One region of the Candidatus Njordibacter sp. Uisw_039 genome, then DNA from elsewhere that is predicted to be linked to it. Evidence: predicted binding sites of a transcription regulator. Region 1 holds the regulator's gene; the other holds the start of a gene.
What was found. The regulator LexA, encoded in region 1, represses DNA repair genes until DNA is damaged. The targets are predictions, from matches to a motif close to CTGTNTNNNNANACAG.
Positions count from the first base shown of each region.

Region 1 (15,949 bases):
GGAGATTGTAAAGCTGAGCCATAGGCACCAAATCACCTTTCACCAGTAGGTCGTCAAGTTCTCTATTGAGATAGTTAAATGGGGCTAGGTCTGCTTTGCTAAAGTAAATATGCTGAGGGTCGAGTAACTTTAAATAACGGAAAAAAACATCACTGGCAAACTGGTCGTCAAGTTCTCTGTGTTGATAATGCTGGCGATCTAACAACTGAATAATTTCTTGGGTTAACAAACCCTGCTGCTGAGTGAATCTAATTTCCACCAGGGCATCATTAGAATTAGTCTGTGCCGTTACAAGTGGCGCTACAAAAAAGCTTGCTATGAGTAACAAATTAGCCAATAGTCGGTGCCAGTATATGGCTACGGAAAAGCTGTACAAAGTGGTGAAAAGAGTATCAGGAATCATAGATAAGAGCGTGGCCTTTAAACTGGCAAGTAGGGTTGAGCATCAAAAGCTTAGTTTAAGCTATACTAGCCTAATTTTAGTGAGTTTTTCAAACGTCTCAGGTCAATGTAAGGTAATTTACTAATGCTTTACAGAATCGTTACGTTTGCAACCCAGAATGTGACAAAGCTAAACCTTTAAAACAATGGAATAAGAAACATTATGCCACAACGAACCTACCTTGACGGATTGATGAGTTTTATTAGCGATTCACCCACTCCTTTTCATGCAGTAGCTTCAATGGTGAGCCAATTCAGAGCGGCTGGCTACAGCCAACTTGATGTGTCAGATACATGGCAGTTAGAGGCGGGAGGGCGCTATTTTATTACCCGCAATGATTCAACCATATTAGCCTTCCAGTTGCCCCAAAAAAATGCTTTGCAACGCCTTCACATGGTGGGTGCTCATACGGATAGCCCATGTTTGAAGGTTAAGCCGAACCCAGAAATACGACGTAAAGGCTATCAGCAGTTGGGTGTTGAGGTTTATGGTGGTGCATTATTACATCCATGGTTTGATCGTGATTTGTCTTTGGCGGGCCGGGTTGTTAGCCGGGATGTTAAAGGTCAGCTGGTAAGACATTTGCTTGATTTTAAACGCCCTGTGGCATGTATTCCAAGCTTAGCTATACACCTAGACCGAGAAGCTAACAAAGACCATAGTGTGAACCCACAAACAGATTTGCCAGTTCTATTAGGCCAATCACTGGGTGATGATTTTAGCCTGCGTTCGCTGCTTGCAGATGAGTTAAAGGCTAATGGTCACAAAGTTAATCAGGTGATTGATTATGAGTTGAGTTTTTACGACTTTCAGGCCCCTGCCTTAGTGGGAATAAAGCAAGAATTTTTGGCAGCTGCTCGGTTAGATAATTTGTTGAGTTGTTATATAGGGTTAACAGCAATGATTGGTGCTCAAACGGATCAAGGCATGTTATTAATCTGTAATGACCACGAAGAAGTGGGAAGTCAGTCGGCAGAAGGCGCTCAGGGTAGTTTCTTAATGTCTGTGTTGCAGCGTATTTATCCAACGGCTGAACTGTTGCATCAAGTATTAAATGCGTCCACTTTTATTTCCGCAGACAATGCTCATGGGGTACATCCTAATTTTACCAATAAACACGACAACCAACATGGGCCTAAGTTAAATCAGGGGCCAGTGATTAAGGTCAACGCAAACCAGCGCTATGCTACCAATGCGGTCACCAGTGCAATGGTGAAAGAGTTGGCTGCACAAGTGGATTTGCCAATCCAAACCTTTGTGGTGCGCAGTGATATGGGTTGCGGCAGCACTATCGGGCCAATTACTGCAGCTCAACTAGGTGTGCGGACTCTGGACTTGGGTGTGCCTACTTTTGCAATGCACTCCATCCGCGAACTTGCGGGCAGTGACGATGCGCAGACTACCCACAAATTACTACAGAAGTTTTTTGAAACGGAGATGACTGTTTAGTACCGGACTATTGGTGCCTGATCAAAAAAGCGCGACTATTGCCGAGCTCTGCGGCTTGGGCTAAGTCATTAAGTTGATCATCAGCAAGGGCGCCAAACCAGCTAATAACAGCATGACAAGTGCCACTCTTTAGAGCTTGGTGGGCAAGACTCATAGTGTCGTGCTGGGCATCAGGCTTTAATAAAATAATTTTATTCAAGTCAAACCCAGCAGCCTTTAGTTGGGCTTTAGGTAATAACTTAGGGGGTGCTACCCAAGCCAACCAACGCTGATCGTGGCTTAGTTGTGCAAGCAATGGCAATAACATCTGTACATTGTTCCAGGACTCACCACGCATAATTATTTCTGTGATGTGGCTCAAATTCTGCACATGTGCTTGGTCTTCTTGAGCCCATAGGTCTAGTTGATGTTCAGCCAAAATACCATCAATACTATTGTCGGTTTGCTGCTCTTGCTGCCACATAATTTTGCTCCTGTTTTACGTCTAGTTGCCGCGGCGGATAACACCAACGCTCAAACCTTCAATGCTTAAGTGCTGTTGCGTAAGATCGACATCAATAGGTGAAAAATCTTGGTTTTCTGCGATAAGTTGTACTTGGTTACCGTTGCGTTGAAAACGTTTCACAGTGACTTCATCATCAAGGCGCGCCACCACAACTTGTCCATTTCGTGCTTGATCTGTTTTGTGTACAGCTAATAAATCGCCATCGTAAATGCCTATGTCTTTCATGGACATACCGCTAACTTTAAGCAAATAGTCTGCCTTTGGGTAGAATAAGTTTTCTGGGATGGCACAATAGTCGCTAATATGTTCTTGCGCAAGCAGTGGGCTACCGGCTGCCACCATACCAATGATTGGTAGGCCCAAGTCGACTTCATGCATATCTGGTACTCGTATGCCACGAGAAGCCCCTGGTATGATTTCAATAGCACCTTTTCGGGCGAGGGCTTTAATGTGTTCTTCCGCAGCATTTGGTGATTTAAAGCCGAGTTCCTTTGCGATTTCTGCTCGAGTTGGCGGATAACCTGTGTCGATAATATAGCTACGAATGCAGTCGAGTACCTGATCTTGGCGGGGGGTCAACTTAATCATATTACTTGCTCCTAACACAAAGTGAGTCTGCTGGTTGTTTGTACAGTTACTGTATATAATACCAGTATTATTGCCGCTGGCAAGTTTTATTTTTGTTAGCCTATTTACTGTCAGCTTTTGTGGCAAAAATGGTGTACTCTTATCGCCGATTACTTGATGCTAACTATGAGCTTTCTACGTGTCTGATTCTGCTGCTGTAAAACCACATATCCAACAACTTTATCGCCAGCTTGTTAAGCAGTTAAAGTTAAGGCCTCGCTGGGGCCAAAAGCAGATGATAGCGACCGTGGCTAACCATTTTTTGGCAATTAAAACTGATGGTGATGGCCACCGTAGCGACGATAACCCAGTTTGCTTAGTAGAGGCTGGCACAGGTACGGGCAAGACCTTAGCTTATATGGTAGCGTGTTTGCCGATTGCTAAAGCATTAGAAAAAAAGTTGGTGATCGCTACGGCCACCATTGCCCTGCAGGAACAAATTGTCCAAAAGGACCTACCGGCGCTTAAGAAACACGGCGGCTATGATTTTGATTTTCGTTTAGCTAAAGGTCGGCGACGATATTTATGTGTATCTAGGCTGGATCAAGCGCTCTCTCAAAACGCTTCTATTGACCCCACGCAAGCTTTGTTTGAGGACGAGTTGGCACTCAAACTAGATGGTCAGCAGCAAGTATTGTACAAAGATATGGTGGTGCAGCTTGGCAGCAACCAATGGGACGGCGACCGCGATGCATGGAAAGACCCTTTGGCAGAAGATCATTGGCGACCCATCACAACGGACCACAAAGGCTGCACTAATAGACGTTGCAGCCATTTTAGTCAGTGCCCATTCTTTAAAGCTAGAGAAGGCCTAGAACAGGCCGACTGCATTGTTACTAATCATGACTTAGTTTTGGCAGACCTAGCCCTAGGTGGTGGTGCTATTTTGCCAGCGCCAGAAGATACTATTTATATTTTTGATGAAGGCCATCATTTGGCTGATAAAACGTTAAAGCAGTTCACCCACCAACAAGGTATTCGCCAGCTTAGCCGCTGGTACGGACAAACGCGCTCTGGCTTAAAAAAGTTTTTAAAGGAATGGCAGGGTGGAGGTAAGGGTGCACAGCTTAGTGGGCAGGTTCAAGACCATGTACAAGGACTAGAGCTGCAATTGGTTAGTTTAGAACAATTTTTAGACCAGTCTGCGTTTAGGCCAGAGGATGGTTATCAGCAACAAGAAAATTATCGTTTTTCACAGGGTATAATTCCGTCTGAATTAGTTCAAATTTGCCATGATATGGGCTTAAGTAGTGCACGCTTGGCTAGAGATTTGGGTGCATTACATGAAATGATGGATGATGTTGTTAAAGGAGACCAAAATGGCTTGCCTAAAGATCAAGCTGAAAACTACCTAGCGGCGTTTGGGGTATTACAACAAAATGCTGAGCAGCAACTTGGGTTATGGCAAGCCTATGCCAAAGTAGACCAAGAGGGCGAGGTGCCTATGGCGCGCTGGTTACAGTATTGGCAAACAGCAGAGCGGGTAGACTTAGAACTCTCAGCAAGCCCAATAATGGCTGCTGAACTTTTACAGGAGAATTTATGGCAACGTTGTTATGGCGCCTTATTAACTTCCGCTACGCTTACCGCCCTTGGTCGCTTTGACCGCTTAATAACTCACGCAGGGATAAATCCACACAGCACCATGCTAGCGCTTGCGAGTCCCTTTGATTTTGCCAAGTCGCAGATATGTGTACCTAAAGAGGCGATTGAACCAGGGCCTGAGGCCGTGTTTGTAGATCATCTAATTATAGGCCTCAAAGCCCAGCTAAATAAAGCTGAAGCTAGCCTAGTATTGTTTACCTCACGGCGGGTGATGCAGTTGGTATTTGAAGGTATTGGAGAGCAGTGGCAAGATCTGATCTTGCAACAAGGTGAGTCTTCTAAACAGCGTTTATTGGATCAGCATAAAAAACGTATCGATGACGGTGAAGGCAGTGTTTTGTTTGGCTTGGCAAGTTTTGCAGAAGGCATCGATTTACCTGGCGATTATTTAACTCATGTGGTTATAACGCGGTTGCCATTTACGGTGCCAGATCGCCCAGTACCATCTGCCCTTGCTGAGTGGATTGAGAAGTCTGGTGGTAACAGTTTTGCTGAACTGTCGGTGCCCGAAGCAAGTGTTAGGTTGGTCCAGGCCACAGGTCGTTTGTTACGTAAAGAAGACGACAAAGGCCGTATTACTATTTTGGATAAGCGTATCCTCAGCAAACGTTATGGTCAACAACTTTTGCAGGCCTTACCGCCTTATGAACGGCGGTTTGATTAATAAGCCATTAAGGCTAATCAAGGTGTTTTGTGTAATGGCCTTAAACTCTCTATACTGCTTCGTTGTAGTTTATCTTACTAGGGCGTGCTCGCCTCTCAATGGAAATTCACCTTGAAATCAAATGATTCAAAAGCCACTGATCAGAACTGGTCACTGGACGATTTTGTCGTCCCGCAAGAGGAAGGTAAAACACGCTTTCATGATTTGGACTTACCTGACCAAGTTATGCAAGGTGTTGCAGCCCTGGGGTATGAATATTGCAGTCCCATACAAGCACTAACCTTACCGCAATCTTTGGACGGAAAAGACGTTACTGGTAGAGCCCAGACTGGCTCGGGTAAAACTGCCGCTTTTTTACTCAGTATGATTACCGATTTTTTAGACTTTCCTATTGAAGGTCCACGTCGCTTAGGCACCCCAAGAGCTCTGATTATTGCACCAACCCGTGAGCTGGTGATGCAAATCGCCAGTGATGCTGAAGACCTTACCCGGTTTTGTGATGTCAACGTACAGCAACTTGTTGGTGGGATGGATTTTGAAGCTCAGCAAAAGCAATTACAAAAACGGCACACCGACATCATGGTCGCTACACCGGGTCGATTGTTAGATTTCTGTCGCCGAGGCCATGTCAATCTGCGTGAAGTAGAGGTGGTTGTTTTGGACGAAGCAGATCGTATGCTGAGTATGGGCTTTATCCCCGATGTGCGGGCAATTTTACGCCAAACGCCAAACAAAGAAGATCGCCAAACTTTGTTATTTAGTGCTACCTTTAGTGAGCAGATATTACGCTTAGCGGAGCAATGGACTTTTAACCCAGTGCATGTAGAAATTGAGTCAGATGAACTGGCTTCGGCGACTGTTGAGCAACGTTTTTACTCTGTAGCCCGTGCTGATAAATATAAAGTGTTACTCAATTGTCTAAAAACTATGGGCGTAGAACGTGCCATTGTTTTTGCTAATCGGCGCCACATTACCCGGGATTTGGCCGAGAAATTGCAGAAAGACGGCATAAAAAGTGCACTTTTGTCGGGTGAAGTTGCACAAGTAAAAAGGGTTAAAACCTTAGAACGATTCCGCAGTGGTGATACGCCTATTTTAGTGGCCACAGATGTGGCGGGCCGAGGCATTCATGTGGATGGAGTGAGCCATGTTTTTAACTACGACCTACCAGAAGAGTTAGAAGACTACGTGCACCGTATTGGGCGCACAGGCCGTGCAGGTGCCTCTGGAATTTCCATTAGTTTTGCCTCCGAAGACGATGCTTTTATAATCCCTGATCTAGAAATAATGTTGGGGAAACGTTTAGACTGTGAGCCTACACCTAGTGCATTGCTAGTGTAATAGGAATCTCAATGAATTTTCAACATCGAGTGGCTGTGATTGGCGGCGGTAGTTTTGGCACAGTATTGGCTAATATTGTCGCCCATAATGGGTTCCCCGTACGTCTGTGGCTACGTGACCAAGCCCTAGCCGAAGAAATGCGTCAAACACGTGTTAACTCTCGCTACGTGCCTGGGCTAGATTTGCATGCAGACCTAGAAATCGTCACTGATCTCAGTTTGTGCATTAGTAATGCAGACACGGTTATATTTTCGGTGCCAAGCAAAGCCTTTAGGGGCTTACTAGAGCACGCTAAAGCCTACATCAACCCACAGCAATACTTGGTTACGACGGCAAAAGGTATTGAACCAGATAACTTTTTATTGATGAGCCAGGTGCTAGAAGTCTACTTTCCTGATAACCCTATTGGTGTGATCAGCGGTCCAAATTTGGCAAAAGAAGTGGCAGCTAAACACTTAACAGGTACTGTAATTGCTAGTGATAACGAAGCTCTACGTCAGCAAGTACAGGACATATTGCAGTGCCATTTTTTTCGTGTGTATGCTAGCAATGATCGCTACGGCACGGAGTTAGGTGGTGCACTAAAAAATATCTATGCCATTGCTGCGGGTCTTAGTGCAGCTATGGGCATGGGCGAAAATACTCGCAGTATGTTGTTAACGCGTAGCTTGGCCGAAATGAGCCGCTTAGCGGTGCACATGGGCGCTAACCCTATGACATTCTTAGGTCTGGCTGGGGTTGGAGACTTAATTGTTACCTGTATGTCTCCTTTGAGCCGGAACTACAGGGTAGGTTACGCCTTAGGCCAAGGTAAAGGCCTAGATGAGGCTATAGCCGAATTGGGAGAGGTTGCCGAAGGTGTAAATACCCTCGCCTTAGTGAAGAAAAAAGCTGATCAGTTACAGATTAATATGCCTTTAGTAGATGGCCTTTATGCATTAGTTTACCAAGGTGCAGATGTTTCTACTGTTGCACAATCGCTCATGACACGAGATCAAAATTCAGATGTTGAGTTTGTGCTAAAACGAAGTTAATCACTTGAAATATGGATGAATAGCCCCTATGTTAAAAGCATTGGAGCTAACAGAGTAAAAACTATGCAAGCATTTAAAAATAACCTGACATCAGAAGCCTTTTGGCTGCGCTTAGTGTTTATGTTGCTGAGTTTGTTGTTGGTAGAAATTGCAGCGTCGATATTGACACTATTAGTTGCTGGCCAGTTTCTGTATCGTTTATTTAATGAATCCAGCCACCATACAATACTGCAGTTTAGTAATAGTTTAGGGCGCTTTATTCTTCACAGCTATCGGTTCTTGTCTTACCAAACTGAAAGCAAACCCTTTCCATTTAGTGATTGGCCAGAGCCAGAAGATTTGCCGCAGTCCGAAGACTAATGAAATTGCTGCTGATGCGTCATGGTGAGGCAAGCTTCAATGCCACCACTGATGCTCAGCGGTCACTTACCCAGCGGGGTAGTACATTAGTCATACAACAAAGCCAAAATCCAGTGGTGCCTTGGCATGAGTTCACCGGCCTTTGGGTTAGCCCTTATGTTAGGGCACAGCAAACGGCCTCTTTGTTGCTGCAGAACTACACTTATAAACAACACGGTTTAAGCTTGCGATCCCTCGATTGTATTACCCCGCACAGTGAGGTCGCTCAAGTGCAAAAATTCTTGTTGGCGCAACAACATGAAGGCATCGTTCTAATTACCCATCAACCTTTGATTAGTGGTTTGATTGGCCATTTTTGTCACGCTGATGAGTACTTAGGAGAGCCAATGATGCCAGCTTCTATGGCTTTATTGGAAGGTGAGATGGCCGCGGCAGGGTGTCTTAGGTTGACACATTTATTTCATCCATAAGGTTAAATTATATGGCTATTTTTTCTCGTTTAACAGGCAACGCTAAAGTTTTGATCTGTTGCCTTTGTGTGTCTTTATCTGCTCAAGCAGAGGTTACTTTAACCGTCACTGAAAACAGCCGTTTGATTGAGCAGACACAATTAAGCGCACCATACTACATCCTACCCACCAGTGCTATGCGTAAGGTTAATGGTGTAATTGGTGCCGAATATAACTCGTATTTGTCGGGCCAACTCATGACCTATACTTGGGAAATGATACCTGGTGTAAGTGCTAAAATGGCCCATGATAAAGCCCTAGAAGAACTCCTAACACTTGACGCAAAAGTGATCTATCAATGCCACGGTCGGCCCTGTGGATCTAGCAATCAGTGGGCAAATCAGGTATTCCATCAATCGCGGTTATATGGTTTAGACAGTGAGCAATCATACGCCGCTCTAAAACAAGACACCACGAATGGGCCAAATTATTATGCCCTTTATAGCACTGAACGCGGCAATAGAAAGGTGTATTTACACCTAGAGATGATCCAAGGAATGGACAACTAGAAAGGACAATAAGCATGCCTACCGTGGCATTAGTACTGGGCAGTGGTGGTGCCCGAGGTAACGCCCATATTGGCGTGATCCAAGTATTAGAAGAACAAGGCTTTGACATTGTAAGTGTCTCAGGGTGCTCTATGGGTGCAGTGGTGGGTGGCATGTACGCTGCTGGTAAGTTGCCTTTATTTACTGAGTGGGTTTCAGGCTTGTCTCGTTTTGATGTGTTTCGTTTAGTGGATATGTCGTTGTTGTCCATGGGTGCTATTCGTGGTGAAAAGGCCTACGCCATACTTGAAGACTTAGTAGGCGATCAGTTGATTGAGGACCTACCAATACCTTACACTGCGGTCGCTACAGATTTAGTTAAACAACAAGAAGTGTGGTTTCAGTCTGGCAAGATGATGGACGCAATACGAGCTAGTGTTGCAGTGCCTGGCATGATTATGCCTGTCACAGAGAAAGATCGCTTTTTGGTGGATGGGGGGTTACTTAACCCTGTACCTATTATGCCTACAGTGGCAGATCAGGCTGATTTAATTATTGCGGTTAATTTAAATATCAATATCGAAAACTCTCATCCTATTCAGGTCTCAAACTTTAATATGGTGGGTTATAGTGATGACTGGAAAGAACCCAGTGTAAACGCCTCAAAAAGTCAGCGTAGTCATTTACAATGGAATAAGATGGAAATGCTAAATCAGTGTTTTGAAACCATGCAGGCGACCATGGCAAAATACAAAATGGCAGGTTATGAACCAGATGTTGAGGTAAAAATAGACCGCAACGCCTGTAGTTTCTTCGAACTTTATCGAGCTAAAGAAATGATAGAAATTGGCCGACATGCAGCGCAAGAGGCACTGCAGGCCAAACAAAAAATTTGATTAAGATTTAATTAACGTCAAAAACTCTGCACGAGTGCGTGCATCTTCGCGTAATTTACCAAGCAGTACTGAGGTTTTCATACTCGCATTTTGCTTCTGTACACCGCGCATCATCATGCACATGTGTTGTGCTTCAATAACCACGCCCACCCCTTTAGCATCCGTTACTGCCATAATAGTATCAGCAATTTGTTTGGTCATATTTTCTTGAATTTGTAACCGCCGAGCAAACATATCTACAATTCGCGCAACTTTCGATAAACCAAGCACTTTGCCCGAAGGCAAGTAGGCTACATGACACTTGCCAATAAACGGTAATAGGTGATGTTCACACAAAGAGTATAGCTCTATGTCCTTAACGATAACCATCTCTTCGTTATCTGATGGAAATAGGGCACCATTAATGACGTCATCAAGGTTTTTTTCGTAGCCGTTATTAAGAAACTTAAAGGCTTTAGCAGCCCGCTTAGGGGTGTCCTTTAAGCCTGGACGATCTAAGTCTTCGCCAATGCTGGTAAGGATTTTTTCGTATGCTTTTTCCATGGACCTTCTCGTAGCTAATTTCGTTGCTGCTCTTATTATTAATGTCATAATAAAAGAGAGTTCAAATTTTACGCGCACAATACTTGAAGCTGTGGCTAAGGTAAAGGCTTAAGCTGCTATATTACCCTCTTTTTTGGACCTTTTTAAGTAATACATATAACGCACCGGTGCCACCATCTTGCGGCAGGGCAGAAGTAAAGGCTAGCACAGCATCTAGCTGCTGCAACCAGTGGTTCACATGGGACTTAATTAAGGCTTGGCCTGCGCCGCGTAGTTCACCATTTTCGTCTCTATAACCCGCTCCAGCTTTGCCGTGAATGATGAGCAAACAGCGGTCTCCTTCGGCTTGACCGTGTTTAACCGCGTTCCATACGGAATCCCGTGCTGTTTCTACTCGATAGCCATGCAAATCAAGGGTGAGGGTTGGACGCATATGCCCATTGCTGAGCCGGCGCAGGCTACCACCGTCTAGCCCTACCCGAGAATAGGTAATACTTTGTTCCGATTGAACCATTTCAAACCCTTGCTCCCCAAGGGCTGCTTTTTCCTGTACAAGTTCAATTGCAGCAGCTCTGCGGGCAGCCGTACTTTGGGCATCTGCACCCATAACAGCCGGTGTGGTTTGGCGGCCAGTTTTTTTTAACGGTGAAGCTTCACCAAACACAGCTCCAAATTTTAACTCTGGCGCTGAGTCTTGTGGGTCTTGGTCCGAAGAGGAATTCATGTTTGAGTAACGCAGTTTGTATTCATGGCAATATGGTATCGGGACAAGGCTTAGCTTACAATGGCGACATTAAATTATTCTCATTAAAAAAACCAATGACCACTAGACTATCACAGGCCATAGAAACGGTGGAAGCTGCGCTTATTGGAGCTCAAGTTTACTTTGGTCATGGCACTGACAATGCTTGGGATGAGGCTGTTTTTTTGGTGTTGGGAGCCTGCGGTATGTCGCTGCAAACACAAAAAGATCAATTGCAAATGGTGCTAACTAATGAGCAGCTACTGCGGGTTCAGGATTGGTTAGATCAACGTATTCAACAGCGGTTGCCTTTGCCTTATCTGTTAGGTGAAACTTGGTTTGCGGACATCCCCTTTAGGGTTAATGAGGATGTCATTATCCCTCGTTCTCCAATAGCAGAACTCATTATTAAACATTTTTCACCTTTTATTATGCAGCCCCCGAAAACTGCTCTAGATCTGTGTTGTGGCAGTGGTTGTATTGGTATTGCTATGGCCTTGCACATGGATATTCCTCATGTAGATATGGTGGACATTGCACCAGCGTCATTATTGCTGAGTCAGCAAAATATCGACGATCATGATGTGGGTGATAGGGTGCAAGTGTTTGATTCTAATATTTTTTCTGGTCTACCCCCCAAATACTACGATTTGATCGTTAGCAACCCCCCTTATGTGGATGCCAACGACTACGATGACATGCCTGTAGAATTTTCCCACGAGCCAAAATTGGCACTGGTCTCAGGTGATGACGGTTTAGACCTTACGGCAGCGATCTTGTCACAAGCTGCAGATTGGCTGTCAGAAGAAGGCCTTCTTGTGATTGAAGTAGGCAATAGCGAAGTAGCACTGCAACACGCTTTACCCGAGATACCGTTTATGTGGCTTGAATTCAGTCAAGGTGGTAATGGTGTTTTTTGCCTCACAGGGCTCCAATGTAAACAGTACCAGGAAAGATTTAATGCGTGGTATCAATCTCGTTCATAAGTCCATTGTTTGCGGCTGAGTCCACTAACCAGCTATAATTTAGCCTGTAAAATTCTAGAGTAAAAAGTCCATGTCTGGTAATACCTTCGGTAAGTTATTTACGGTCACTACTTTTGGTGAAAGCCACGGCCCAGCGTTAGGCGCTACAATTGATGGTTGCCCTGCGGGTGTTGAGTTAACTGAGGCTGACCTACAGGTTGATTTAGATCGCCGTAAGCCAGGCAAATCAAGACACACCACCCAGCGCCGAGAAGCTGACCAAGTGCGTATTTTATCAGGTGTGTTTGAAGGCCGAACTACAGGGACTCCTATTGGCCTAATGATTGAAAACACTGACCAACGATCTAAGGATTATGGCAACATAAAGGACCAGTTTCGCCCTGCTCATGCCGATTACACCTACATGCATAAGTATGGTGTACGTGACTATCGAGGTGGTGGCCGATCGTCAGCGCGCGAGACAGCTATGCGAGTTGCCGCCGGCGCCGTAGCTAAGAAATTTTTAGCTGGCCGCGGTATTGCTATTAGTGGTTATTTATCGCAATTAGGCCCGATCAAATTGGCTTGCCCAGAACCTGATATTGTCAATGATAATCCGTTTTTTTGTGGTCAAGCCGATAAGCTTGAAGAACTTGAGCAGTTCATGGATGCATTGCGTAAATCGGGTGATTCTATTGGTGCACAAGTTACCGTTGTTGCTACGGGCGTAGCCGCAGGTATTGGTGAGCCTGTATTCGATCGCTTAGACGCTGAATTAGCCCATGGTCTAATGAGCATTAATGCCGTTAAAGGTGTAGAGATAGGTGATGGCTTCGAAGTGGTTGCCCAGCGTGGCACAGAGCACCGTGATGAAATGACGCCAGGTGGTTTTTTATCCAATCATGCTGGTGGAATTTTAGGTGGTATAAGCAGTGGCCAAGATATTATTGCCAGAATTGCCCTTAAGCCAACTTCAAGTTTACATTTGCCAGGGCAATCCATCAATATTCATGGCGATGCAGTGGAAGTGATTACCAAAGGCCGACATGATCCCTGTGTAGGTATCCGTGCTACACCTATCGCTGAAGCGATGATGGCGTTAACTTTAATGGACCATTTCCTGCGTCAACGCGGGCAACAGGGTACAACTAATTATGACCTTCCAGCTATTAAGTAGATAAGACACCATGAAACATCTGCAATTACTGCTTATGCGATCTGTGTTAGTCACTGTGTTGATCTTTGTAAGCGGTATAGCATTGGCCGACAGCATTCGATTGGCGACTACCACCAGCACCTACAACTCAGGTTTATTGGATTATTTATTAAACTATTATGCCCAAGTTAGTGATACCGAGGTGCAAGTGATTTCCGTAGGTACTGGTAAAGCATTAAGAATGGGTGAGAATGGTGATGTAGATTTAGTAATGACTCATGCACCTTCTGCAGAGGCACGTTTTGTTGATCAAGGTTTTGGTATTGAAGCTCGTAGGGTTATGTATAACGATTTTGTGCTAGTGGGCCCGAAAGAAGATGCAGCAAACGTCGTTGGAGCCCAGACGGTGACCGATGGCCTGTCTCTCATAGCAGCATCTAACAAGCGTTTTATTTCTCGTGGTGATGACTCAGGCACCCACAAAAAAGAATTGCAGTTATGGCAACACCTTGGTGCATTGCCAAATTTTGATGGTTATCTTGAGTCTGGCCGTGGCATGGGCCACAGTTTGCAAATGGCCTCTGAAATGGGTGCCTACGCCATGACCGACCGAGGTACCTGGTTGGCTCTAAAAGATAAGCTTGAATTAACCTTAGTACTTGAAGGTGACCCACGTTTACTTAATCCATATCAGGTGATGTTGGTTAACCCTAAACGTCATAGTCACGCTAATATCAATTCGGCTCGTGAGTTTGCCCAATGGCTGGTGAGTTCAGCAGGCCAAGAGGCGATTGGAAATTTCCGTATTAATGGTGAGGTATTATTTGTGCCTTCGGCTAAATAACTAACGCAATGAATGATCTTTGGACTACATGTAGTACTGCTATCGCCCAACTCTTGAGTGGAGATCCTCAACTGTGGGGGATCGTTGGAGTGTCTTTTAGTGTTTCGGCCAGCGCTTTATTGATTGCTTTATTGCCAGCATTGAGCACGGGCTTTATGTTGGCTTATTTTCGTTTTCCTGGCCGTTGGGCTGCCATTAGTGTGCTAAATAGTTTATTGGCAGTGCCTACTGTAGTGGTTGGACTGGTGCTCTATATGCTCTTGTCCCGCGCTGGTCCCTTGGGTGATCTCAACCTTCTATTCACTCGACCAGCCATGATTATTGGCCAGATCCTCTTGTGTTTTCCATTATTGGTGGCAATGAGTTTAAGTGCCTTCCAAGCCGCAGATCACCGCGTATTAGAAACTGCCAAAACCCTGGGTGCTAATCCGTGGCAGGCCTTCATTACATTATTATTTGAAGTGCGTTTTGCGTTACTTGCAGCAGTGGTCACAGCCTTTGGGCGTATTATTGCAGAAGTGGGAAGTGCCATGATGGTGGGCGGCAACATATTGCATCACACCCGTAATATCACCACCGCCATTGCCCTAGAAACAGGCAAAGGTGAATTTGTACAAGGCGTTGCCCTTGGCATTGTACTTTTGGTGCTGGCTTTGACACTTAATGTAAGTCTAGGCTGGATGCAGAGTCACAGTCGCGTTCTGAGGCATGGCACCTAATGCGCTTAGAGCTAGATCAAATTTGTCATCGGTACGGTGAACAGGACTTGTTTGTCATCGATAAATTGCAACTTGTTAGTAAAGATGCAGTGCACCTGCATGGTCCTAACGGGGCAGGCAAGTCCACCTTAATGAAAATCATGGCTGGCATACAAAAACCTACCTCAGGTCAAGTTAGGCGTATTCCTATAGTAGGGGAAAGTGTGCGTCAACAAGCCGTCATCTATTTACATCAAAACACCTACCTTTTCGACATGGATGTTCGCAGTAATGTGGAATATGGTTTACGTATGAGACGGGAAAAAAATACTAAGAAAGTGGATAAAGCTTTGGCTTGGGCGGGCTTAGATCATTTGCAATATCGTCAAGCCCATTTGCTTTCTGGTGGTGAGCGTCAGCGCTTGGCTTTGGCTAGGGCCTTAGTATTAGATCCTTCATTAGTTTTGCTTGATGAGCCAGCCAGTAACTTGGACACAGGATCGGTGACGCGCATTGAAGAGATGCTGCAAGACCTGCACCAGCGTGGCACCGGCATTTTACTCTCTTGCCATCAAGACAACGCCCTTACTAAATTGTGTAATCAGCACTGGTTGTTAGCCGCAGGTAAGCTTACAGTCCAGATTTAGGGAGTCTTAGTGTTTGCTTGGCCCCGAAGCTTTTTTGCCAGAGTAACCACTTTTCGGTTTGTCGGTAGGTACGCGAAACAACAAATACAAATCTTGTAGTAATTCTGGAATTTGCTCACACAACTGTTGGCAAAACTCAGGCTGGCGACGTAATTCTTCAAGTTCTTCGTCTTCATCTAATTTAGCTGCTAACATGAAAGGTAATAAGCATTCAGCTACATCCTCTTCTTGTTCAGAAAACCAAACATCTTCTTGGCTAAATATAAGTTCCATAAATCCTTGAGCCCAGTATTCTAGTAAACAATCGTCTTCTTGGTCTAGTTCTAGGGTGAGATCACATGGCAGATCAATGTCTTGGTCAGATTCTAAACATTCTTGCAAAAAGGCAAATTCTTGGCGTATTAAGTTGAGCATCTCATGGCGCTCAGCACTGT
Region 1 covers NZ_CP159831.1:1,134,318-1,150,266, forward strand. Annotated here, with positions in the region: gene ABXT70_RS05355 (carboxy terminal-processing peptidase) at 1-403, opposite strand, end outside; gene ABXT70_RS05360 (M18 family aminopeptidase) at 605-1,891, shown strand; gene ABXT70_RS05365 (cell division inhibitor SulA) at 1,899-2,354, opposite strand; gene lexA (transcriptional repressor LexA) at 2,376-2,984, opposite strand; gene dinG (ATP-dependent DNA helicase DinG) at 3,163-5,292, shown strand; gene ABXT70_RS05380 (DEAD/DEAH box helicase) at 5,404-6,633, shown strand; gene ABXT70_RS05385 (NAD(P)H-dependent glycerol-3-phosphate dehydrogenase) at 6,645-7,667, shown strand; gene ABXT70_RS05390 (DUF4389 domain-containing protein) at 7,731-8,027, shown strand; gene ABXT70_RS05395 (SixA phosphatase family protein) at 8,027-8,497, shown strand; gene ABXT70_RS05400 (DUF4892 domain-containing protein) at 8,509-9,045, shown strand; gene ABXT70_RS05405 (patatin-like phospholipase family protein) at 9,060-9,920, shown strand; gene folE (GTP cyclohydrolase I FolE) at 9,921-10,463, opposite strand; gene ABXT70_RS05415 (Smr/MutS family protein) at 10,585-11,187, opposite strand; gene prmB (50S ribosomal protein L3 N(5)-glutamine methyltransferase) at 11,190-12,191, shown strand; gene aroC (chorismate synthase) at 12,262-13,347, shown strand; gene ABXT70_RS05430 (substrate-binding domain-containing protein) at 13,358-14,170, shown strand; gene ABXT70_RS05435 (ABC transporter permease) at 14,179-14,889, shown strand; gene ABXT70_RS05440 (energy-coupling factor ABC transporter ATP-binding protein) at 14,889-15,515, shown strand; gene ABXT70_RS05445 (YecA/YgfB family protein) at 15,522-15,949, opposite strand, start outside.

Region 2 (15,949 bases), 1.5 Mb from region 1:
GTTATCGGGTATTCACCACAGCAACCACGAATACCGTCTGTTCCAAAATACTTCATACCTAACTCCTTTATGTAACCTTCCTTAGTTTGATTTAATCACTCATCATAGCTGCATGAGCCATACGGAGCGCATCTACGGTAGGGGCCACATCATGGGCCCGCACAATACGCGCGCCTCGCTCATAAGCCATCACAGAAACTGCTAGGCCACCGTGTAGTCTTTCATCAACTGGCCGATCCAATACACTGCCAATCATACTTTTACGAGACATACCCACTAACACAGGCATACCTTTGTTGGTTAATAGGTTGAGATGTTTAAGTAACTGTAGATTATGAACTAAGGATTTGCCAAAGCCAAATCCAGGATCTATGAGTATACGCTCTACTGGTATACCCACACGGTTACATTGTTTAACGCGCTCATCTAAGTAAAGGCCAACATCCCCCACCACAGAATCATATACGGGGTTATCTTGCATGGTTTTAGGATCACCCTGCATGTGCATTAGGCATACGGGTAACTGTGTATCGGCGGCAGCCTGCAAGGCACCTTCTCGCCCAAGAGCACGCACGTCATTGATGAGCCCCACACCAGCTTTAGCAGCGGCAGTAATCACCTCAGCGGTACTGGTATCGATAGACACAACGACATCTAAAGAAGCTCGGATAGCTTCAATAACAGGAATAACACGATCTAATTCTTGCTGAACTGATACAGAATCAGCTCCTGGGCGAGTGGATTCGCCACCAATATCGAGGAAACTAGCACCTTCTGCCACCATTGCACGCGCACGCACCATGGCCGCATCTAGACACAAGGACTGGTCAGTAAACAGGCTGCCGCCATCAGAAAAGGAATCGGGAGTGACATTCATCACTCCCATAACATGTGGCTCAGCTAAGTCGAGCCATTGGTCACCAAACAACATCTTAGGTTGGAGCTTCGTCGGCACCTGGCACGTCACTGTTGTCTGCATCTAGGTCAGATTCAGCAACCGTAGCCTGGTCTTCAGCTGAGGTAGCACTAGCGTTACCATCAGTATCTGAGCCACTGCTGTTACGATCTTGATCGTCCCAGCCTTCTGGTGCAGAAACTTCTTCACGGGCTAACAATTGATCTAACTGACTCGAATCGATGGTTTCGTACTTCATCAAAGCATTAGCCATGGCATCTAAAATATCTCGATTATCATGTAAAATGACGCTTGCACGTTCATAGCAACTTTCAATAATTTCTTTTATTTCGCCATCAATAGCCGCGGTAGTTTCATCAGAGAAACCTTTAGCTCCCTGACCTTGCGCACCACTAAACGGATCAGAATCTTCTGATTCATAAAGCAATGGGCCTAACTTTTCCGACAAGCCCCACTTAGTCACCATGTTGCGCGCCAATTGTGTGGCACGTTGGATGTCGTTGGATGCACCCGTAGTTACACCATCCTTGCCTAAGGTCATTTCTTCGGCAATACGACCACCGTATAGGCTACATATTTGGCTCAAGATACCTTGACGAGACAAGCTATAACGATCTTCTTCTGGCAGGAACATTGTCACGCCTAAGGCACGGCCACGTGGAATAATGGTCACTTTATAAACTGGATCGTGATCTGGCACCAAACGACCAACAATAGCATGGCCGGCTTCATGATAGGCTGTATTAAGCTTTTCTTTAGGTTGCATGACCATGGATTTGCGTTCAGCACCCATCATGATCTTATCCTTGGCCTTCTCTAGTTCATCCATACCTACGGTGCGTTTATTTAACCGTGCAGTAAACAAAGCAGCCTCGTTCACTAGGTTGGCTAAATCTGCACCAGAGAAGCCTGGAGTACCACGAGCAATAAGCTTTGGTTTAACATCGTCACCTAAGGGTACTTTTTTGAGGTGAACATTAAGAATTTGCTCACGTCCACGAATATCTGGTAACGGCACATAGACCTGACGATCAAAACGACCAGGGCGCAACAATGCCTTGTCTAATACGTCTGGGCGGTTGGTAGCAGCAATAACAATAATACCCTCATTACCTTCAAAACCGTCCATTTCTACTAATAGTTGGTTAAGGGTTTGTTCGCGCTCGTCGTTACCGCCACCCATGCCAGCACCACGATGGCGACCTACAGCATCAATTTCATCGATAAAGATAATACATGGAGCTTGTTTTTTAGCTTGTTCAAACATATCACGTACACGGGATGCACCCACACCCACAAACATTTCAACAAAATCAGAACCAGAGATACTAAAGAACGGCACCTTAGCTTCACCAGCGATGGCTTTAGCTAACAACGTTTTACCAGTACCCGGGGCACCAGACATCAGCACACCACGTGGAATGTGCCCACCTAAACGCTGGAATTTTCCAGGGTCACGTAAAAACTCCACCAGTTCTTGTACTTCTTCTTTGGCTTCTTCAACACCCGCAACGTCGGCAAAGGTGGTTTTAATTTGATCTTCACTCATTAACCGAGCTTTACTCTTACCGAAGGACATTGGGCCGCCCTTGCCACCAGCACCACCTTGCATTTGGCGCATAAAGAACATAAACACCACAATGATAATTAAAATAGGTGCACTAGCTACCAACAGCTGTACCCAGATGCTTTGTTGTTCTGGTTGCTTGCCTACAATCTCAACTTCGTGGTCCAGTAGGTCATCTACTAACTTAGGGTCCGACAAGGCCGGCCGAACAACTTCAAAGCTGGTGCCATCACCAAACTTGCCAGTTATCATAAGGCCATCAACTTCAACATTGGTGACTTGATCACGCTGTACTGACTGCACAAATTCTGAATAGCTCACGCGATTGGGAGCAGATTCTTGGCTAAAATTATTAAACACCGTCAGCAGCACCGCTGCAATGATGAGCCATAAAACCAAATTCTTTGTCATGTTGTTCAAGTGCTAGACTCCTAATCCTCGTGTCGAGGGCGGCTTGAGGCAGTAAGAAAGGTAAACTGGGTTTACTGACCCTTAAAGCCGGTTGCCAATTGATAAACTTCTCGCGAACGTCCACGAGAAGCATCGGGTTTACGTGACCGTACGCTGGTAAAGCTGCTACGGGTGTCTTTTAATAAATCATCAAAACCTTCACCATGAAACACCTTAGCCACAAATGTGCCCCCAGGTTTTAATACACTACGGGCCATGTCTAAAGCCAACTCAACCAAATACATAGATGTTGGCTGATCAATAGCTGGGTTACCACTCATATTGGGGGCCATATCAGAAATTACAAGGTCTGCTTTTTCACCACCTAGAGCCGCTACGATCTGATCGTAGATCGCTTGTTCAGTAAAGTCACCTTGCACAAAGGTGACATCGGCAATGGAATCCATTGGCAGTATGTCTGAAGCCACCACTGTGCCTTCTTCACCTACCAGCTGCATAGCAACTTGAGTCCAGCCACCTGGGGCTGCACCTAAATCAACCACTGTCATTCCTGGGCGCATCAGCCGGTCTTTTTTACTTATTTCAAGCAATTTATAGCTGGCACGAGAACGGTAGCCATCTTTTTGTGCCTGCTTTACATAGGGGTCGTCAAAGTGCTCTTTTAGCCAGTTGCTGCTGGTTTTTGATCTAGCCAAGGGTATCTCTATTGATAGGTCGAAACGTAAGTGGGGTAAATCTAGCGGCTGACAAGCGCAAACACCAGACATGCGGTATAATGTGGACCAGTTTAACACAGCCACGGGACCTATGGCGCCCAACAATTTATCTTTGGACAACAATGAATTTAGCTCAATCACAGAAAAAACAACTTCGCTCCATTGGCCATGGCTTGCATCCGCTCGTCACTGTGGCTACCAACGGTCTTTCAGAAAACGTAATGACAGAAATCGGCCGCGCGCTGTTCGATCATGAATTAATCAAGGTGAAGTTTTCTGTGGGCGATCGTGATGTGAAAAACACCCTCATTGCAGACATGTGTAAACAAACTGGTGCCACGCTAGTGCAAGCTATCGGCAACGTTGCCCTAGTGTATTTAAGCAACCCTGACGCAGACCCTAAAAAGTCTAACTTAGAACGCTAATATTTAGACCTATAACACCGACCTCTCCTTCGTTAAGCGTGGGAGCTGTAGGTGGCTATTCACTAATTTATACGATGTGCTTAACCTCAGCAATCTCATAATCAATCATACCGCCAGGTGTAGTTACGCGCACTTCGTCACCTTCACTTTTGGCGATCAAAGCCCGCGCTATGGGTGAACCGATAGAAATCTTTCCAGCTTTAATGTCAGCTTCATCTTGACCCACAATACAGTAGGTCTTTTCTTCGTCAGTATCCAAGTTAATGATAGTGACCGTAGCGCCAAAGATCACCTTGCCCGTGTGTGGGATTTGGCTAACATCAATCACTTGTACTAAAGATAATTTAGCTTCAACCTCTTGAATACGGCCTTCGCAAAAACTTTGTTGCTCTCGGGCAGCGTGATATTCAGCATTTTCTTTTAAATCGCCATGCTCGCGAGCTGTGGCAATGTCTTTGATGATTCGCGGCCGAGTGATACTTTTTAATTCCAATAACTCCGCACGCAGTAATTGCTCACCACGCACCGTCATAGGGACTTTAGTAATCGCCATAATTAATACTTCCTTACGCTGTAAGCGTAGCGTGCATATCTTGCAAGCGACGCACTTCTTGTTCTTCCCCAAACGCCAAACCTTCCATCACTGCAAGACCACCAGTTAGAGTCGTGGCGTAAGTTACTTTATGCTGCAATGCAGAGCGACGAATGAGCGATGAATCGTTAATAGCTTGGCGTCCTTCTGTGGTGTTTACCACAAAGGTAATTTCGTCATTCTTAATCTTATCAACAATGTTAGGGCGTCCTTCCATCACCTTGTTTACTAGTTCACACTCAAAACCAGCTTCAGTCAATGTTTTTTGAGTACCACTGGTAGCGACCAAAGTGAAACCAAGCTGAATTAACCCTGCTGCCAACTGGAGAGAGGCGGGTTTATCAACTTCCCGGACCGAAACAAAGGCTTTTCCAGCCACAGGCATGGATTGTCCTGTACCTATATGAGCCTTGGAAAACGCTTCAGCAAAGCTATTGCCAATACCCATTACCTCGCCCGTTGACTTCATCTCTGGGCTAAGAATTGGATCAACACCTGGGAACTTGTCAAACGGGAACACAGCTTCCTTAACGTTAAAGTACCCTGGGATGATCTCTTTAGTGAATCCGATTTCAGCAAGGCTTTTACCCGCCATAACCTGAGCACCGATGTCTGCCAAAGAAACCCCAATACACTTAGATACAAAAGGTACAGTGCGTGATGCACGGGGATTCACTTCAATGACGTATATTTCACCATCTTGCCATGCCAGTTGAGTGTTCATTAAACCAATGACCCCAAGCTCTAACGCCATACGCTTCACTTGCTCACGCATGGCCTCTTGCACATCTTGTGGCAAGTCGTATGGCGGCAACGAACAGGCTGAGTCACCAGAGTGAATACCCGCTTGCTCAATATGTTGCATAATGGCACCAATCACCACTTGCTCACCGTCGCACACAGCATCAATATCTACTTCTACAGCATTGCTCAAAAAGCGATCCAGCAGCACTGGAGAGTCATGGGACACCTGAACTGCTTCATTCATGTAGCGCTTCAGCTCAGTTTCTTTGTGTACGATCTCCATGGCACGGCCACCTAATACATAGGATGGGCGCACTACCAAAGGATATCCAATTTTTTCTGCTGCGCGAACAGCCTCTTCTTGAGTACGCACGGTGGCGTTTTCTGGCTGCAGCAAACCTAAACGCTGAATCATTTGCTGGAAACGCTCACGGTCTTCGGCACGGTCGATGGCCTCTGGGCTAGTACCCAAAATAGGCACCCCAGCATTCTCTAGATCAACTGCTAGCTTAAGTGGAGTTTGACCACCGTATTGCACGATAACGCCTTTAGGCTGTTCAATCTGCACAATTTCCAACACGTCTTCTAGGGTAACAGACTCAAAGTATAGACGGTCTGAAATGTCGTAATCTGTAGATACAGTCTCTGGGTTACAGTTCACCATGATGGTTTCATAACCCTGCTTACGCATGGTCAAAGCGGCATGTACACAACAATAATCAAACTCAATGCCTTGACCAATGCGGTTAGGTCCACCACCTAAAATCATGATTTTATCACGACTACTAGGGCGTGACTCGCACTCTTCTTCATAGGTAGAGTACATGTATGCAGTGTCGGTTGAGAACTCCGCAGCACAGGTGTCAACTCGTTTATAGACGGGGCGAATACCCAACTTTTGACGGTGTTGACGGAAGCCTTTTTCAGTAAGGCCTAACAACTTAGCTAGCCGAATATCTGAGAAACCCTTACGCTTAAGGCTATAAACACGATCGTAATTAAGGTCTGCAAGGCCTAATTTGGCAAGTTTTTCTTCTTCCTGAATCAAATCATCTAGCTGCACCAAGAACCACGGATCGATACCAGAATATTCATAGATCTCTTGCACATCCATACCCATACGTAAGGCATCACCAACGTATTGAATACGATCTGCTCGGGGGGTTTTTAGTTCAGCAACAATTCTACTATGGGCATCTTCTTGGGTGATGTCTAAAATAGGATCCAAACCATGGATGCCTGTTTCTAGACCACGCAAGGCCTTCTGCAACGACTCTTGGAAGGTACGGCCGATGGCCATAACCTCGCCCACAGATTTCATTTGCGTGGTTAAGCGATCATCTGCTTGAGGAAATTTTTCAAAGGTGAAACGAGGAATTTTGGTGACAACATAATCAATGGCAGGCTCAAACGAGGCCGGTGTAGCACCACCTGTAATGTCGTTTTGTAGCTCGTCTAAGGTATAACCAACAGCCAACTTGGCCGCCACCCTGGCAATAGGGAAACCGGTGGCTTTAGAAGCCAGAGCTGATGATCGTGATACCCGTGGATTCATCTCAATAACCACCATACGGCCATCTTCTGGGTTGACACCAAACTGTACGTTAGAACCACCTGTTTCCACACCAATTTCACGCAATACTGCCAATGAAGCATTACGCATAATTTGGTATTCTTTGTCAGTGAGTGTTTGGGCTGGGGCTACAGTGATAGAATCACCGGTGTGCACACCCATGGCGTCAAAGTTTTCAATGGAACAAATAATGATGCAGTTGTCATTGGTGTCACGCACCACTTCCATTTCATATTCTTTCCAACCAATCAAAGACTCATCGATAAGTAACTCACTGGTAGGTGATAGGTCTAATCCACGGGTACAGATTTCTTCAAATTCTTCCCGGTTATATGCAATACCACCACCTGAACCACCCATGGTAAAGGATGGCCGGATGATGGCAGGAAAACCAATTCGCGTTTGCACGTCAAACGCTTGTTCCATAGTGTGGGCAATTTCAGCACGAGGGCACTCAAGGCCGATATTTTTCATGGCCTTGTCAAAACGATTGCGATCTTCTGCTTTATCAATGGTGTCTGCATCAGCACCAATCATTTCCACATTGTACTTTTCTAACACCCCCAAGCGGTTAAGGTCTAACGCACAGTTAAGGGCTGTTTGACCACCCATAGTTGGCAAAATCGCACTTGGGCGTTCTTTTTCAATAATTTTTTCTACCGTTTCCCAACGAATAGGCTCAATGTAGGTGGCATCTGCCATGCTGGGGTCGGTCATGATGGTGGCTGGATTAGAGTTCACCAAAATAACTCGGTAGCCTTCTTCGCGAAGGGCTTTACAGGCTTGAGCACCAGAGTAATCAAATTCACAAGCTTGACCAATGATGATAGGACCAGCACCAAGGATCAATATACTTTCGAGGTCGGAACGTTTAGGCATGTCAGTTATCCAATAATCTGTTGCTGTGTCATTTAGCTTTGCGAGCGGTCATGATGTCAATGAAGCGATCAAACAATGGCGCTACATCGTGTGGGCCTGGACTCGCTTCTGGGTGGCCTTGAAAACTAAAAGCCTGTTTATCAGTGCGCTCAATACCTTGCAAAGATCCATCAAACAAGGACTTATGGGTAGCCCGCAAGTTGCTTGGCATGGCATCTTCTGACACGGCAAAACCGTGGTTCTGACTAGTGATCATAACCACCTTAGAATCAAGATCTTGCACTGGGTGGTTGGCACCGTGGTGACCAAACTTCATTTTCTCTGTCTTGGCACCAGAAGCCAAGGCCAATAACTGGTGCCCTAGGCAAATACCAAACACTGGAGTATCTGTTTGTAGAATTTCTTTGATGGCGGCAATGGCATAATCACATGGCTCTGGATCACCAGGGCCGTTAGACAAAAACACACCATCTGGATTCATGGCTAATACATCTTTAGCCGGTGTTTGTGCAGGTACAACAGTTAACTTACAACCACGCTCAACCAACATCCGCAAAATATTCCGCTTGACACCATAGTCGTATGCTACAACATTAAATTGACCATCAGCCTTTTCGCGGTTTCCTTCTACCAAGTCCCAAGTAGAGCCGGTCCAGTTGTAAGCCTCTTTAACCGTGACTTCCTTGGCGAGGTCCATGCCTTTTAGACCAGCAAAACCCTTCGCCGCTGCCAAGGCTGCAGCTTCGTCGATGTCGTTACCTGCCATGATGCAACCACTCTGCGCACCTTTTTCGCGCAAAATACGCGTAAGGCGACGGGTGTCGATATCAGCAATGGCCACAACATTGTTGGCTATTAAATATTCATCTAGGGGTTGGGTGCTACGCCAGTTACTCGCCGTTAGAGGTAGGTCTCTAATAACTAACCCAGCAGACCAGATAAACTCAGACTCTTCGTCTTCTGAGTTAGTTCCAGTGTTACCTATATGTGGATATGTCAGGGTGACGATTTGGTGGGCGTAAGAAGGATCTGTGAGGATTTCTTGATAGCCAGTCATTGAGGTATTAAACACAACCTCGCCAGTACTTTGGCCGCTAGCGCCAATAGCAACCCCTTTAAATATGCTGCCGTCTTCTAAAGCCAGAATGGCGGGAGTAGTCAATGGGGGCCTCCTCAGGTGTGGTGCATCATGCGCGCAAATATTTTTTATAGGTACAAGAAAGTGCGGCCTCTAGTCGCAAAAAAGCGAGGTGTGTAAACACGCCCCGCTTTTATATAAATGCTATGACCGGCAACTACATTTTCGTGCCTGTAAACTGGCGAAATTATACAGAACAATGCGGCCTTTTGTCTAGCAGATTCTCTACTCCAAAGCGCTTAAGCTAGTCTTTCAAACCTAACACATCTTGCATATCGTACAAACCATAAGACTGGTCCTGCAACCAAGTACAGGCGCGCACTGCGCCTTTTGCAAAGGTCATGCGGCTACTGGCTTTATGGGTAATTTCGATACGCTCCCCTTCACTGGCAAATAGAACCGTATGGTCGCCAACAACATCGCCAGCACGAATGGTTTCAAAACCAATTTCATTGGCCGTACGCGGGCCAGTTATACCTTCACGCCCATAAACTGCACATTCGTCTAAGTTACGGCCCATTGCATCGGCTACAACTTCACCTAAACGTAACGCTGTGCCAGACGGCGCATCGACTTTATGCCGGTGGTGGGTTTCAATAATTTCCACGTCGTAGCCGTCTTGAAGAACACTAGCTGCGCGATAGAGAATATCGAGCAGCAGATTAATGCCCACACTCATGTTAGGTGCGAATACTATGGGTATATGTTGACCTTGATCAGATAGTGTTTTTTTATGCTCACCACTTAGCCCTGTTGTGCCTATCACTATAGCTTTGTTGAGCCGTACACATTCAGCAAGGCTGGCTATAGATATTTCTGGATTGGTGAAGTCGATGAGAACGTCAAAGTCATCAGCAGCAGAGGCTAAAGAGTCTTTAAGGGTAATGCCTAATTTTCCAACACCCGCTAACTCGCCAGCATCAGCACCCACTAAACTGCTATTAGGTGAAACGATTGCAGCGCCCAAGGTTACCCCTGGAGCTTGCTGAACAGCTTCAACAAGCACTTTACCCATGCGCCCTGCGGCACCCATTACTGCAATTCGTGTCATGCTCCACCTCTATGGATTGCCACGCTTTACTCGCAATGACAGGTTGTTCTAGCTATCTTCGAAGAAGCTCTTAACACCTTCAAACCAAGACGATTTTTTAGGTGAATGTTTGCCTTTAGTTGCTTCCATAGTGTCATGGAATTTACGCAACAAATCTTTTTGCTCTTTGTTTAGATGTACTGGTGTTTCTACCGCCACACGACACATAAGGTCACCTTGACCACCACCGCGTACCTGCGTTACACCTTTACCGCGTAAGCGGAACATTTTTCCACTTTGTGCGCCTTCAGGGATTTTTAACTTAACACGGCCGTCTAAGGTTGGCACTTCAATTTCGCCACCCAATGCTGCATCAGTAAAGCTGATAGGCACTTCACAGAATAGATTCTTACCATCACGAGTGAAGATTTTATGCTCACGCACAGAAACTTGCACGTACAAGTCACCACTTGGGCCTCCGTTCCCGCCCGCTTCGCCTTCACCTGTTAACCGAATACGATCACCAGTATCTACGCCCGATGGAATCTTCACAGATAAAGTTTTGTATTCTTGTACTCGGCCTTCACCGTGGCAAGAGTTACAAGGATCGCTGATCACCTTACCGTTACCATGACAAGTTGGGCAGGTTTGCTGCACCGAGAAGAAGCCTTGTTGCATGCGCACCTGGCCTTGACCGTGACAGGTGCCACAGCTCTTGCTGCTGGTACCGGGCCTAGCGCCAGAACCATCGCATGGTTTACACTCTACTTGAGTAGGTATGCGAATTTCTTTAGTTGTACCACGTACCGCCTGCTCGAGGTTCAAATCCATGGTGTAACGCAAATCAGAACCACGCTGAACGCTAGAACGACCGCCACCACCAGCACCTCCAAAAATGTCGCCAAACATGTCGCCGAACACATCACCGAAACCGGCGCCACCAGCGCCACCACGAGCATTTGGATCTACACCAGCATGACCATATTGGTCATAAGCGGCTTTTTTTTGCTCGTCAGATAAGATTTCGTAAGCTTCGTTAACTTCCTTAAAACTTTCTTCTGCAGCCTTATCACCCGGATTACGATCTGGGTGATACTTCATCGCCATACGGCGAAAAGCCTTTTTGATTTCTTTTTTATCGGTGCCTTTGGCCACACCGAGAACTTCGTAAAAATCGCGTTTAGACATAGTTATTCCACTGGGCTTCTATTGTATTTTTACTACAAGAAGCAGATACAAGAACGCAGGACCTAAGCCCCGCGTTATGACATTACACCCCATTTAAGTGGCGCTAGCAGGCGGTTTAGGCTTACTTTTTGTCTTCGTCTTTGTCTTCATCTTTAACTTCTTCAAACTCTGCATCAACTGCATCGTCTGGGCCAGCTTCACCGGCACCTTCAGCACCACCTTGGGCAGCAGCATCTTCTGCATACATCTTTTGAGCAATTGCACCAGAGGCTTCTGTCAGAGTAGCAGTGGCAGTTTCGATAGCCTCCTTGTCGTCACCTTTTAGGGCTTCTTCAAGGGCATCAATGGCAACTTGTACTGCGGCTTTTTCTTCGTCTGTAGCCTTGTCGCCAACTTCTTCAATCATCTTCTTAGATGAGTGAACCATGCCATCGGCAGTGTTGCGAGCTTGTACCATTTCTTCGAATTTCTGGTCTTCAGCAGCGTTAGCTTCCGCATCTTGTACCATTTGTTCGATTTCTTCATCACTCAAACCTGAAGAAGCTTTAATAATGATGGATTGTTCTTTACCAGTACCTTTGTCTTTAGCAGACACATTCAAAATACCGTTGGCATCAATATCGAAGCTGACTTCGATTTGTGGCATACCACGTGGAGCCGGTGGAATGTCACTAAGGTCAAAACGACCCAAAGACTTATTCTGCATAGCCTGCTTACGCTCGCCTTGGCACACGTGGATGGTCACAGCAGCTTGGTTATCGTCTGCAGTAGAGAACACCTGTGACTTCTTGGTTGGGATGGTAGTGTTCCTATCAATCACCGAAGTCATTACACTACCCATAGTTTCAATACCAAGGGTCAAAGGTGTTACGTCTAGCAACAATACGTCTGTTACGTCACCAGCCAATACGCCACCCTGAATCGCTGCACCAATGGCCACAGCTTCGTCTGGGTTAACGTCTTTACGGGGCTCTTTGCCAAAGAAACTTGTAACTTCAGCCTGAACCAAAGGCATACGGCTCTGGCCACCAACTATAATTACTTCATTGATTTCGCTGGCGTCTAAGTCAGCATCTTTGAGTGCTTGAGCACACGGCTTCAAAGTACCAGATACCAGATCTTCAACCAAAGACTCCAACTTAGCGCGAGAAATTTTCACATTTAAGTGCTTAGGGCCAGAGGCATCTGCAGTAATGTAGGGCAGATTAACGTCAGTTTGGCTAGAGCTAGACAATTCAACCTTAGCTTTTTCTGCAGCTTCTTTAAGACGCTGCAAGGCTAACGGATCGTTATGTAGATCGATACCAGATTCTTTCTTGAACTCAGCAGCTAAGAATTCTATCAATCGTAGATCGAAGTCTTCACCACCTAGGAATGTGTCACCATTAGTAGCTAACACTTCAAACTGAGTTTCGCCATCTACGTCAGCAATTTCGATAATGGAGATATCAAAGGTACCACCACCCAGGTCATATACGGCAATAGTAGAATCGCCACGGCTCTTATCAAGACCGTAAGCCAATGCAGCGGCTGTAGGTTCGTTGATGATGCGCTTAACATCAAGGCCCGCAATGCGGCCAGCATCTTTAGTGGCCTGGCGCTGCGAGTCATTAAAGTAAGCAGGCACGGTAATTACTGCTTCAGTCACAGTTTCGCCTAAGTAGTCCTCAGCAGTTTTCTTCATTTTTTTCAAAATTTCAGCAGAAATCTGTGGTGGTGCTTTGCTTTCGCCATCTACGTTAACCCAAGCATCACCGTTGTCAGCTGCTTCAATTTTGTAAGGCACCATCTTGATGTCTTTTTGCACTACGTCGTCTTTGAACTTACGACCAATCAAGCGCTTAATAGCAAACAACGTATTAACTGGGTTAGTCACCGCTTGACGCTTGGCAGACTGACCCACCAAGATTTCGCCATCTCCAGCGAAAGCGATAATGGAAGGAGTGGTGCGATCACCCTCGGCGTTCTCAATTACTTTAGCGCTGCCGCCATCTAAAACAGACACACATGAGTTGGTTGTGCCTAAGTCGATACCAATGATCTTTCCCATCATAAACTCCAATTCTTAATTCACCCTTCATCAGGGTTTTGATTCAATTCTGCTCAGCCACGTTAGCGGTCTTAGGTTCAGTTTAACCTTAGGCTTAGCGCTGCTTGCTTGTGCTCTTATGTAAGGCCGTTTGCCCAAACTTCAAGTAAAAAACCTTAATTTTTCTATTTAGAAACCACTACCATGGCTGGACGCACTAGACGTCCATTTAAGGTGTAGCCTTTTTGAAACACCTCCATTACGGTGTTGGGTTCAAGATCCGGATTAGGCACGGCAGTCATGGCTTCATGCAAGTCTGGATTAAAAGGTTCGCCGTGCGGATCTAGCTGATCTACATTAAATTTCTTCAGACCGTCTAGGAGCATTTTTTGACTCATTTCAACGCCCTCAAGCAAGCTTTTCAAGCTAGCTCCCTCAGCCTTACTGGCCTCAATAGCCCGCGCTAGGTTATCCAGCAAAGAAACCACTTCCGTCATCAGTTTTTCTTGACCAAACTTATGAGCCTTAGCAACATCCTGCTCACTGCGGCGACGAATGTTTTGCACTTCCGCTTGCGCCCTCAATACATCGGCTTGCTGCTCATCTACCCGAGCAGTGGCTAATTCTAGCTCAGCCTGCACTGATTCAACGGTCACTTCCTGCAGCACTTCCTCAGTAGGCGTTTCAGCACTTTCTTCGGCTACATTGGTTTCCAGTTCAACTTCAGCTTCAGAAGGCTGCTCTTGCTCACTCATTGACTTCTCCATTACATAACTTTCGTAACCTTTACAATAAGGCTACTTGACTGCCCATCTATATGGGGACACCCCCGCGTGATTCAAGCAACTTAGGACTGGTTTTATTGGCTTTTAGACAAAAAATATTAAAGCTTACAGAAAAATACTGGACATAATACCAGTACTGGTTATACTTACAGTATAATAATTCACCGGAGCAGCACCATGTTGCAACAGCTAATTGTTCACCACTACACTTTAGTCGACTTTTTACACCTAGACTTTAGCCACAAAATGACCGCCATTAGTGGCGAAACTGGTGCTGGTAAATCAATACTTCTGGGCGCCCTAGGTTTAACCTTAGGTGATAGAGCTGAATCTGGATGTGTACGACAAGGCGCTGAACGAGCAGACATCCACGCGGTGTTCGACCTCAGCCAACTGCCTCAAGTAAAGGACTATTTAGCGGCCAAGCACCTGGCGTCAGCTGAAGATCCAGACACGTGTATACTGCGACGCATCGTCAATCAAGACGGCCGCTCCAGAGGTTATATTAATGGCAAACCAGTCAATATAACTGCCCTTAAAGAACTAGGTCGCCAACTCATTAACATACACGGTCAGCACGAGCACCAACACCTGCTCGCCCGAGACAGTCACCAAACACTCTTAGACGCCTTTGGCAATTATCCAAAACATCAAGAAGCCGTGTCCAGCATTAGCCATGAATGGCTAGAGTTTGATCGCCAAATCAAAGCCCTTACCGGCGGCCAACAACTCTCCGAAGCCGAGCAACAGCTATTGCAGTATCAAGTGGATGAACTTGTGCAGTTAAATCTATTAGAAGACGAAGTGTTAGCTCTAGAACAAGAGCACAAGCAACGAGCCAATGCTGACCAACTACTTCAAGCGGTGCGCTGTGCGTTGCCCAATAACCCACTAGATGAAGATCCTATGGCGTGCCTGCAACGCTGGCAACAACAGCTACAAAACTTTAGCCAACATAGCCCACACCTCACGGCCGCAGTAGACATGCTCGCCAGTGCAGCCATACAAATAGAAGAGAGCCAAATTGAATTGCAAAATTTCTTGCAGGGATTCGATGAAGATCCAGCGCGCCTGCAAACCCTAGAGCATCGCTTAGATCAGATTTATAGCACGGCAAGAAAACACAAAATCCAAGCTGCAGATCTACCCGAACATCTGACTCTATTACAACAACAGCTGCAACAGAATCAAGATCAAGAAGGGCAACTGGAAGCTATCCACGAACAACAAATAGCACTCGCCAACGCTTACGATGAGGCTGCCACTAGTCTGACTAAAGTAAGGCAAACAGCAGCTAAAAAACTTGAAAAAGCTGTCGGTGAGCAGCTCACTTTATTAGGCATGCCTAACTGCCGATTAGAGCTAAGCATGCAAACCAAGTCAGACATCCGTTTACAACCCCAAGGACGTGATGATATCGAAATTCTAATTAGCACCAATCCTGGCCAAATCGCCAAACCTTTGGCTAAAATCGCCTCCGGCGGTGAACTGTCCCGCATTAGCTTAGCCATTCAGGTGGTGATCGCTACCACCAGCATCACCCCTAGCCTAATCTTTGATGAAGTGGATGTGGGCATTGGTGGAGCCACTGCAGAGATTGTGGGCCGACTACTGTCTCAATTAGGCCAACATTGCCAATTATTATGCATCACCCATCTACCCCAAGTGGCGAGCCAAGCGCAGCACCATTTACAAGTAAGCAAGTCTAGCCACGGACAAGCAACACAAACTCAGGTTGCCGCACTGGATGATGATCAGAGAATACAAGAAATTGCGCGTATGTTAGGCGGTGTCAAGCTCACTCAACAAACGCTAGCTCACGCCAAGGAAATGCTAGGTACTGGTGCCTTACTTCACTAACTAGAAGGGTTAAGTGCAATTTAACAAAAAGTTAGTCCTTACTTACACCGTACAAATAGACAGTGCGACTAGTAAGGTCATAACCCAATTCAGCAG
Region 2 covers NZ_CP159831.1:2,629,573-2,645,521, forward strand. Annotated here, with positions in the region: gene glmM (phosphoglucosamine mutase) at 1-56, opposite strand, end outside; gene folP (dihydropteroate synthase) at 92-955, opposite strand; gene ftsH (ATP-dependent zinc metalloprotease FtsH) at 933-2,894, opposite strand; gene rlmE (23S rRNA (uridine(2552)-2'-O)-methyltransferase RlmE) at 2,966-3,589, opposite strand; gene ABXT70_RS12600 (YhbY family RNA-binding protein) at 3,733-4,035, shown strand; gene greA (transcription elongation factor GreA) at 4,103-4,582, opposite strand; gene carB (carbamoyl-phosphate synthase large subunit) at 4,602-7,823, opposite strand; gene carA (glutamine-hydrolyzing carbamoyl-phosphate synthase small subunit) at 7,852-8,985, opposite strand; gene dapB (4-hydroxy-tetrahydrodipicolinate reductase) at 9,206-10,012, opposite strand; gene dnaJ (molecular chaperone DnaJ) at 10,061-11,179, opposite strand; gene dnaK (molecular chaperone DnaK) at 11,301-13,229, opposite strand; gene grpE (nucleotide exchange factor GrpE) at 13,394-13,963, opposite strand; gene recN (DNA repair protein RecN) at 14,171-15,853, shown strand; gene fur (ferric iron uptake transcriptional regulator) at 15,885-15,949, opposite strand, start outside.
Region 2: a site for LexA is predicted at 14,130-14,145, ahead of recN (DNA repair protein RecN). Genes of this name have one in related genera too.